DNA from 3 places in the Pseudoduganella sp. RAF53_2 genome. Region 3 is predicted to be linked to each of the others. Evidence: riboswitches for the same ligand, from Rfam matches in the RefSeq annotation. Region 3 holds a riboswitch; each other region holds the start of a gene.
What was found. Region 3 has a riboswitch for cyclic di-GMP ahead of AB4Z11_RS04715 (S8 family serine peptidase). Riboswitches for the same ligand answer to the same signal wherever they lie in the genome.
Positions count from the first base shown of each region.

Region 1: another riboswitch for cyclic di-GMP. It lies ahead of AB4Z11_RS14470 (S8 family serine peptidase); the one in region 3 lies ahead of AB4Z11_RS04715 (S8 family serine peptidase).
Region 2: another riboswitch for cyclic di-GMP. It lies ahead of AB4Z11_RS14475 (S8 family serine peptidase); the one in region 3 lies ahead of AB4Z11_RS04715 (S8 family serine peptidase).

Region 1 is NZ_JBFRDW010000217.1:42-2,303, reverse strand. It holds gene AB4Z11_RS14475 (S8 family serine peptidase) at 1-494, shown strand, start outside; cyclic di-GMP riboswitch class I at 757-848, shown strand; partial or broken gene AB4Z11_RS14470 (S8 family serine peptidase) at 949-2,262, shown strand, end outside.
Region 2 is NZ_JBFRDW010000217.1:2,416-6,281, forward strand. It holds gene AB4Z11_RS14475 (S8 family serine peptidase) at 1-1,170, opposite strand, end outside; cyclic di-GMP riboswitch class I at 1,291-1,377, opposite strand; gene AB4Z11_RS14480 (3-hydroxyacyl-CoA dehydrogenase NAD-binding domain-containing protein) at 1,657-3,744, shown strand; gene AB4Z11_RS14485 (GNAT family N-acetyltransferase) at 3,745-3,866, opposite strand, start outside.
Region 3 is NZ_JBFRDW010000045.1:1,286-5,214, forward strand. It holds partial or broken gene acnA (aconitate hydratase AcnA) at 1-161, shown strand, start outside; gene AB4Z11_RS04710 (DUF2863 family protein) at 335-1,606, shown strand; cyclic di-GMP riboswitch class I at 1,819-1,906, shown strand; gene AB4Z11_RS04715 (S8 family serine peptidase) at 2,014-3,798, shown strand; gene AB4Z11_RS04720 (CYTH domain-containing protein) at 3,788-3,929, opposite strand, start outside.

The DNA.
Region 1 (2,262 bases), on a different contig from region 3:
ACAATGTTGGTGTGGCCCGTGTCGATCTCAAAGTCAACAACACTGTGGTCGCCTCGGATACCGCCGGCCCGTTCAGCTTCTCCTGGAACTCGACTGGCGCCGCAAACGGTATGAACACCCTGGTTGCTGTCGCTTATGATGCCGCAGGCAATGTGGCTTCCTCCACCCCGGTTTCGGTCAACGTGTCGAACAGCGTGACCCCGCCGGTTGCTGACACCACCGCTCCGGCCCTGGCCATCACCAATCCGACCAACGGCGGCACCGTGACCGGCAACGTCAACATTACCCTGAGCTCTTCGGACAACAGCGGCGCGGCCGGCATCTCGATGTCTCTGTATATCGACGGCGCATTGAAGGCCAGCGGCAGCGGCGCAAGCATGTCTTACAGCTGGAACGCCAAGAAAGCCACTGCCGGCAATCACGTGATCCAAGCCGTCGCCAAGGATAAAGCGGGCAATACCACCAATACCCAGGTGCAAGTTACCAGCCGCTAAATCAACAGTAATTAATAATATTAAAAGCCGGGCTTATTGCCCGGTTTTTATTTATCTGTACTATATATTATTATTGTCACTTGCATCAGAATAGTTGCTGCGCATAATTGACGTAAGTCATTGTATACGTTCAATCTTTCGATCAGTTAAAATTACGCAAACCAACTTTGCATAGTGTTCAGACTAATGTGCAACAACAGAAAACTTAATTAAAGATAGCGATTGCTTACCCGCAATTCGTCAATTAAGATCTGACGCAGAAATCTGACAAAGGCACACCACGCGAAAGCATGGGTCGCAAAGTCTACGGTCTAAAGGGATTTTTTAAATCTCTATGACGGCAGGACTGCCAGATACAGCTCTTCGGCTGAGCCGAGTGCTGTCTTCTTCGCACTGGTCACGAGACCAGTTGGCAGTCCGCTTTTCTGAAACTTTGAAAACTGGACTTCCATCTATGAAGAACCGCTCCACCGCAGCCCGCCTCTCCAATACTTCCCTCACCGTATTCGCAGTTGCCGCCGCGCTCCTCGCAATGGCGCCTGCTGCCCGCGCCGACAAACCGGCCGCGGAACAATTCGCCCGCGGCCGCATCCTGGTTGAACCACGTGCCGGCTTGACCGACGAAAATTTCGATAAAGTGTTGAAGACCCACGGCGGCGGCAAGAAGCGCAAGCTGGGTCAGAGCAATCTGCACCTGGTTGACACTGCTGCCGGCTCCGAGCAGCAGGTTGTCGATGCCCTGAAAAACGACCCTAACTTCAAATACGCCGAGCTGGACAAGCGCGTTGAACCGACCACCACCACCAATGACCCGTACCTGGGCAGCGAGTGGCACATCAGCAAGATCGGCGCCGACGCGGCCTGGGATAAAGCCCAGGGCGCAGGCGTGACCATCGCGATTCTGGACTCCGGCGTCGACCCGGTTCCCGACCTGGCTTCGCACATGGTGCCTGGCTATAACATCTACGACAACAACACCAATACCGCCGACGTCTGCGGTCACGGCACCAAAGTCGCCGGCGCTGCCGCCGCTGCCATGAACAATGGCACGGGTGTGGCCGGTGTCGCCGGCCAGGCCAAGATCATGCCGGTGCGTATCGCTTACGTCGATCCGACCTACGGCTGCTACGCCTACTTCTCGACCATTGCCAGCGGCATTACCTGGGCGGCCGACCATGGCGCCCGCGTGGTGAACGTCAGCTACGCTGCCATGCCGACCAGCTCGGCCGTGATCAGCGCTGCCAACTACCTGAAGAGCAAGGGCGGCCTGCTGTTCGTCTCCGCCGGTAACTACAACCGCGACGAAGGCTACACCCCGACCACCAGCATGATCGCTGTGTCCGCGACCGACAGCACCGACGCCCGCGCCAGCTTCTCCAGCTACGGCAACTTCGTCTCGCTGGCCGCGCCAGGTGCAGGCATTTACACCACCGCACAAGACGGCACCTATGGCGCGGTGAACGGCACCTCGTTCTCCTCCCCGGTTGCCGCCGGTGTGGCAGCGCTGGTGATGTCCGCCAACCCATCGCTGAGCAACAGCAAGGTCGAAAGCATCCTGTACTCCACCGCGGTTGACCTGGGCACCGCCGGCCGCGATCCGCAATTCGGCTACGGCCGTGTGAACGCTGCGGCTGCAGTGGCAGCCGCCGCAGGCAGCGCAACGACGCCACCTCCAGCTGACACCACTGCGCCTACCGTGGCAATTGCCGCGCCGCTGGCTAGCAGTACGGTTTCCGGTTCTGTCGCCGTCAACGTGAACGCCAGCGAC
Region 2 (3,866 bases), on a different contig from region 3:
CGCAGCGACAGCCGCCGCGGCGTTCACGCGGCCGTAACCGAAGTAAGGATCTTTGCCGGCCGCGCCCAGATCGGTTGCGGTAGAGTACAGCAGGCTTTCCACCTTGCTGTTGCTCAGGGTCGGGTTGGCCGACATCATCAGTGCTGCCACGGCAGCTGCGATCGGGGCCGAGAACGAGGTGCCGTTCACGGCGCCGTAGGCACCGCCTTGGGCGGTGGTGTAGATGCCGGAGCCTGGCGCGGACAGATTAACGTAAGCGCCGAAGCTGGAGAAGCTGGCCAGAGCGTCATTGCTGTCGGTGGCAGACACGGCGATCATGGAATCGGTCGGGGTGTAGCCATCATCCTTGGCGTAGTTGCCGGCGGAGACGAACACCAGGCCGCCCTTGCTCTTCATGTAGTTCGACGCGCTGATGATGGCCGAGCTGGTTGGCAGAGCAGCGTAGCTGACGTTGGCGATACGGGCGCCGTGGTCGGCCGCCCAGGTGATGCCGCTGGCGATGGTCGAGAAGTAAGCGTAGCAGCCGTAGGTCGGGTCAACGTAAGCGATACGGACCGGCATGATCTTGGCTTGGCCCGCAACGCCAGCAACGCCGGCGCCGTTGTTGGAGGTCGCAGCCGCTGCGCCGGCGACCTTGGTGCCGTGGCCGCAGACGTCGGCGGTGTTGGTGTTGTTGTCGTAGATGTTGTAACCGGCAACCATATTGGCAGCCAGGTCAGGGACGGCGTCCACGCCGGAATCCAGGATGGCGATGGTCACGCCGGCACCCTGGGTAGTGTCCCAGGCGGTGTCAGCGCCGATTTTGCTGATGTGCCATTCGCTGCCCAGGTAGGGGTCGTTAGTGGTCGCGGTAACAGGCACGCGCTGATCCAGTTCAGCGAACTTCAGGCTTGGGTGCTTTTTCAGCAGTGCCACGACGGCTTTTTCGGAGGCATTGGCCGGCAGGTCAACGATGTGCAGGTTGCTCTGGCCCAGCTTGCGCGCTTTACCGCCATGAACTTTCAGAATGTTGGCGAACTCGTCGGCGGTGAGGCCGGCGCGCGGTTCAACGATAATGCGGCCACGGGCATAATCCTGGGCGTTGTCGTTGGCAGCGAAGGCAGGGGCGGCGAAGCCAGCCAGGGCGGCAGCGATAGCAGCGGAGGTGATGGAGGTGGCGAAGAATTTCATTTTGGCGAGTCCTGTATTTTCAAAGTTCTGAAAAGTAGGACTGCCGCCTGTCCCGAGGGACAGGTTGGAGACGCCACGCAAGGGGCAAAATCACCCATCGAGTGTGTACGATGTACTTAGTCTGGCAGTCCTGCCGTCATAGAGCCGAAGCTCCTTAGACCGATGACTTTGCGTCCCAGGCTTTCGCCTGGTTTGCCCTTGTCAGCTAGTTGCTGGATGGAATCTTAGGTTACTTAATGCCGCATGGCAAGAGGTTTTTAAAACTTTTAGTCGCTGTTGCGGATTAGTCTGAGTATTAAGAAAACTAACTTGCAAGTATTATAGTTACTCTCAGAAAAGTCTTTGAAATCAAAGGTTTAAGAAACAATTAATGTTATTTGCCAAATGGCAACACATATTACTAATTATCAATCAAAGTAAAGAAATAATACGACCGTGCACTTTTGCGGTATAGTTACCTGTCCTCACCATGGAGAAAGAAGAGACATGAGCGCAGAATACGCAGTCAATGGAACGGTCGCCGTCATCACGCTGAGCAATCCGCCCGTCAATGGCCTGGGCCATGCGACCCGGACGGCAGCCGTCGAAGGCGTCCGCCGCGCGCTGGACGACAGCGCGGTGAAGGTCATCGTCATCACCGGCGCCGGCAAGGCCTTCTCGGGTGGCGCCGACATCAAGGAATTCAATTCCCCGAAAGCACTGCAGGAACCGACCCTGCATTCGCTGATCCGCGTGGTGGAAGAGTCGACCAAGCCGATCGTGGCTGCGATCCACACGGTCTGCATGGGCGGAGGTCTGGAGCTGGCGCTGGGTTGCAATTACCGGGTGGCGCTGCCCGGCGCTCAGATCGCCTTGCCGGAAGTGAAACTGGGGCTGCTGCCGGGCGCAGGCGYCACGCAGCGTCTGCCGCGCGTGCTGGGTCTGGAAACCGCGCTGAATATGATTGTCTCCGGCACCCCGGCGCTGTCCGAAAAGCTGGCCGGCACCGCACTGTTCGACGAGGTGTTCCCGGCCGGGACCGATCTGCTGCCGGCTGCCGTGACCTTCGCCCAGAAAATTGCCGATGCGCGTCCGCTGCCGAAAGTGCGCGACCGCAAAGTGGATTATCCGAATCACGAAGCCTTCCTGCAATTCAGCCGCAATACGGTGAAAGCCGTTGCCGGCCCATTCCCGGCACCGCTGGAATGCGTGGAAACCGTGGCTGCCTCCGTGACCCGCAAATTCGAGGACGGTCTGAAGTTTGAACGCGAGCGATTCCTGCATCTGATCCAGACGCCGGAGTCGAAATCCCTGCGTCATGCCTTCATGGCCGAACGCCAGGCCAGCAAGGTGCCGGATGTGCCGCCGGATACACCGGCGCGCGAAATCAGGAAGGCCGCCGTGATCGGCGCCGGCACCATGGGCGGCGGCATTGCAATGAATTTTGCAAATGCCGGTATTCCCGTCCTGCTGCTGGAGACCAAACAGGAAGCGCTGGACAAGGGCATCGCCACCATCCGCAAGAATTACGAAAACACCCTGAAGAAGGGTAAGCTGACTCAGGACAAGTTCGACCAGCGCACCGCCCTGATTACCGGCACCCTGGATTACGCGGCGATTGCCGACGCGGACATCGTTATCGAAGCCGTGTTCGAAGACATGGGCGTGAAGGAAACCGTATTCCGCAAGCTGGACGATGTCATGAAGCAGGGCGCGATCCTGGCCTCGAACACGTCCACGCTGGACCTGGACAAGATCGCCGCCTTCACCAAGCGCCCGCAGGACGTGATTGGCCTGCATTTCTTCAGCCCGGCCAACGTGATGAAGCTGCTGGAAATCGTGCGCGGCAAGGCCACCGGCAAGGACGTGCTGGCAACGGCGCTGGCGCTGTCCAAGAAGCTGAAGAAGACCGGCGTTGTGTCCGGCGTGTGCGATGGCTTTATTGGCAACCGCATGATCGAACAATATTTCCGTCAAGCGGGCTTCCTGTTGGAAGAAGGCGCGTCGCCTGAGCAGGTGGACCGGGCTATCGAAAAATTCGGCTTCCCGATGGGGCCTTTCCGCATGAGCGACCTAGCCGGCAATGATATCGGCTGGTACATCCGCAAGCGCCGTTACGTGGAAAAGCCGGAAATCGCCTATTCGAAAACCGCCGACTTGCTGTGCGAAATGGGGCGCTTCGGCCAGAAGACCAGCGCCGGCTGGTACGACTACAAGGAAGGCGACCGTAAGGCCTATCCGAGTGACGTCGTGAACGCCATGATCGTGCAGCACTCGGCGGATATCGGCGTCGAGCGCCGCAAGATCAGCGATCAGGAAATCGTGGAACGCCTGGTGTATTCGCTGGTGAACGAGGGCGCGCTGATTGTGGAAGAGGGCATTGCACTGCGCGCCTCGGATATCGACATGGTCTACCTGACCGGCTACGGCTTCCCGCTGTACCGCGGCGGTCCGATGTTCTATGCCGATACCGTGGGCTTGCCGAATGTGCTGGGCACCATCGAGCGCCTGTCCAAGGGCCGCCACGGCGAAGCCTGGAAACCGGCGCCGCTGTTGGTCAAGCTGGCCGCTGAAGGCAAGGGCCTCAACGGCTGATCAGCCGATTCGCTTGCGCATGCGGGACAGCGGAACTGAAACGCCGTCCGGCAGCGCAAGCGCGAAATCTTCCACCACCTCAAAGCCACAGGCCCGGTACAGCGGTACGCCGGGCATGGTGG
Region 3 (3,929 bases):
AAATCAAGCCACAGCAACAGGCTACCCTGGTGATCCACCGCGCCGACGGCTCCAAGCAGGAAGTGCAAGTGCTGCTGCGTATCGATACCCCGATCGAAGTAGACTACTACAAGCACGGCGGCATCCTGCCGTTCGTTCTGCGCCAGCTGCTGGCTGCTTAAAAACCTACGGCGTAAAACAGGTGGCTGCCACGATGTGGCAGCCACCAGGTTCCCGCCTCTGGTTCTGAATAAAACGCCGGCTCGCCGGCGTTTTTGTTTTTGGGCGCCCTTTCTTGCCGAATCCACTACAATATATGTGACAAGGTTTCCTTTTTACACTGAGCAAAAGCGCTATGCGTCGACCATCCAAAGATTCAACCCAGAAATTGTCCGCCGACAGCCAGCGCCTTCTGAACCTAGCCCAAGCCGTGGGCCAGGCAGCCTCCCGGATTGAAGAGCGTAACTGGGAGCGAACGCTGGACACGCAGCTGCACAAGCTGCTGCGCACCGGCCATCAGGACACCATTGATGCCGCCCTGAACTCCCTGTTCAGCGTGGATTTGAACGCTTACGACGTCCTCATGGATAGCGTGGAAGCGGTAAGCGAGTCCGACACCATCGTGGTGGAAGTGGACGGTGAATCGCGCGAGTACGATGTGCTGCTCGTGGCCGCGCCGGTCCTGGCCTGGACGCGCTTTTCCATCGCATCCGGCCAGATTCCGGGCGAGATTCTGAACACGCTGTCGGCCCACTTCTCCGCTCACCTGCTGGCGGATGGCACGCATATGGCGATGTCGTCTACTTTGTATTCGATCGACCAGCTGCCGCGCACCCACGCGGAAGCCTATTCGAAGACGCACAAGCTGGGCCAGTCCGCGCTGAAGGGCGTGGCCGTGAAGTCGGAAACCAAGACGCCGGAAACCGCGCCCTTCCTGGCCGATACACGCTACCTGATGGTGGCGGTGGTAGCGCAACATGGCGCTCCCCTGTTCCGCTGGCAGATGCAGGCGGCGGGCATGAATCCGGGCGAAGAGCGCAAGAATGCGCTGGAAGCCTGGAAGACCCAGGCCGAGCCGACCGTTGCACGCCTGCTGCCGGGCTGCGGCATCGAGCTGCTGTTGCCGGAAGCGTACTACATGGCCTGCCGCGAGGCGGACAAGCTGATTCGTCCCGTCTCGATCCGCGCTGCGGTGCATTATCTGACGCATTCGCTGTCCTGCGAGCCAAACGAACTGCGCGCGGTGATTGCGGGCTTCGGCGACGAATCCGCGCCGGACGGCCAGATCGACGAATACCGCGTGGCGTTCACCCGCCGCAGCGACAGCGACGTGATCTACGGCGTGGTGTGGCCGCTGTATGGCCAGGAAGACGAAGAAGGCACGCCGCCGGAAGGCCCGATTACCGCCGGCCACCTGACCGCCATGCTGAAGCCGCGTACGCCGGTGGAAGAAATCATCGAGCACCTGAACGAGGCTGGCGTTTCGCAGGTGAAGAAGCTGGGCGAAAAATACGTCGCTGAGTACTGCGACGACTGCGGCGCTCCCCTGTTTGCCGATCCCTCCGGCGAACTGGTCCACGCCGAGATGCCGGAAGACGCCCCCACCGGCACCGAGCACTTCCACTGACCGCAATGGGGCCGGACCCTATTTAGCCAAAGCTAGATGGGGTCCCTCCCTATTTCTCGCCTATTTCTTGCCTAATTCGCGCCTATTTCGCACCATTTAGCCTTCTGCCATCTAGTTTCAACCCCGTCCAGACACATCCGCAACACCCGCGCGCACGATTGAGAATTCGTTTGCGGCAGGTCGCCGAGTTCGTTACCATCGCGTTTCAATAAATCTGTAAAAAGCAAACCGCGTGTGAGCGCGGGACGCAAAGTCAACGGTCAAGAGGCCAAGGCCCTCTGCGACGGCAGGACTGCCAGACTCGTCAACCCCGGGCCCATCCCGGTGGTGAGCTCTTCACACCGGTCGCCCGACCGGCGGGCAGTCCGCTTTTCGGTAATTTTTTGAAAACTGGACTTAACTACCCAATGAAGAAGCACAGCATTTCCCTCCTCGCAATGACCGCGGCCATGGCCGCCATGATTCCCGCAGCCTATGCTGCCCACAACGCAACGGACGACGCGCCTGAAGGCGAATATGCGCGCGGCCGCATCCTGGTCGAACCGCGCGAAGGCCTGAGTACGGCCAATTTTGACGAAGCCCTGCGCCCGCACGGCGGCAAGCGCCGCAAGATGGGTCAAAGTAATATCCACATCGTCGACCTGCCCGGCAACGGCAATGAAAAGTCGGTCGTGGCTGAACTGCGCAAGAACCCGAACTTCAAGTACGTGGAAGTGGACCGCCGCGTGAAGCTGAGCGCGGTCACCAATGACCCTTACCTGGGCAGCGAATGGCATATCAGCAAAATCGGCGCCAACACTGCCTGGGATAAAGCCCAGGGCGCAGGCGTCACCATTGCCATTCTGGACAGCGGCGTGGACAGCACCCACCCCGACCTGGCGCCGCACATCGTCCCCGGCTGGAACGTGTACAGCAATAACGCCGACACCAGCGACGTGTGCGGCCACGGCACCGCGGTCGCCGGCACCGCTGCCGCGGCCATGAACAATGGCGCGGGCGTCGCTGGCGTGGCCGGTAACGCGAAGATCATGCCGATCCGTATCGCCTACAAGGACGCCGCCACCAACTCCTGCTACGCCTACTACTCGACCATGGCCAGCGCCGTGACCTATGCGGCCGACCATGGCGCGCGCGTGGTGAACATCAGCTACGCCAGCGTTCCCGCCAGCGCCGCTGTGCAGAGCGCCGCACAATACCTGAAGAGCAAGGGCGGCCTGCTGTTCGTCTCGGCCGGTAACAGCAACCGCGATGAAGGCTTCACGCCGACCACCACCATGATCGCCGTGTCGGCCACCGACAGCACCGACAGCCGCTCCAGCTTCTCCAGCTACGGCAGCTTCGTTTCACTGTCCGCGCCAGGTTCGAGCATCTACACCACCGTAGCGGGCGGCGGCTACGGCGGCTGGAACGGCACGTCTTTCGCCAGCCCGGTGGCAGCCGGTGTGGCAGCGCTGATGATGTCGGCCAATCCATCGCTGGACCCGGCCAAGATCGAAAGCCTGATGTATTCCACCGCTGTCGATCTGGGCACGCCAGGCCGCGACATCTACTACGGTTACGGCCGCGTGAATGCCGCCGCTGCGGTGGATGCCGCGATTGCAGCGTCCACTCCGAAGGACACCACCGCGCCGACCGTGGCAATTGCTTCGCCAGCCGCCAGCAGCACCGTGTTCGGCACCGTTGCTATCAACGTGAACGCGGCTGACAACGTCGGCGTGTCGCGCGTTGAACTGAAGGTGAACAACACCGTGGTTGCCACCGACAGCGCAGCGCCTTTCGCCTTCTCCTGGGATTCCAAAGGTGTAGTGAACGGCATGGCCTCGCTGATCGCGGTCGCCTACGACGCGGCAGGCAATGTGGCATCGTCCGCGCCAGTCTCGGTGAACGTGGCCAACGTGGTTGCGGCTCCGGTGAAGGACACCATCAAGCCGGTGGTCACCATCAGCAATCCGGTGGCGGGCAAAGTGACTGGCCTGGTCAACGTGAAGATCGATGCCTCCGACAACAGCGGCCCGGCAGGTCTGACCCTGGCGCTGTACATCGATGGTGTGAAAGTGGCAAACGGTTCGGGCAGTACCATGTCCTACACCTGGAACACAACCAGCATCGCCGCCGGTAGCCACAGCCTGTACGCCAGCGCGCGTGACGCAGCCGGCAACAGCACCTTGTACTACCGCGCTGTTACCAAGTAGTGTAAGGCTGCTTGATCAGGCAGGAGTTGTAGTAGCGGGGATCATGAGTCACATCCTCGCCTGCCCAATCAGGCTTGTCGAAACGCTGGTTTTCGCTGGGGAGTTCGATCTCGGCAATGACCAGCCCGGCA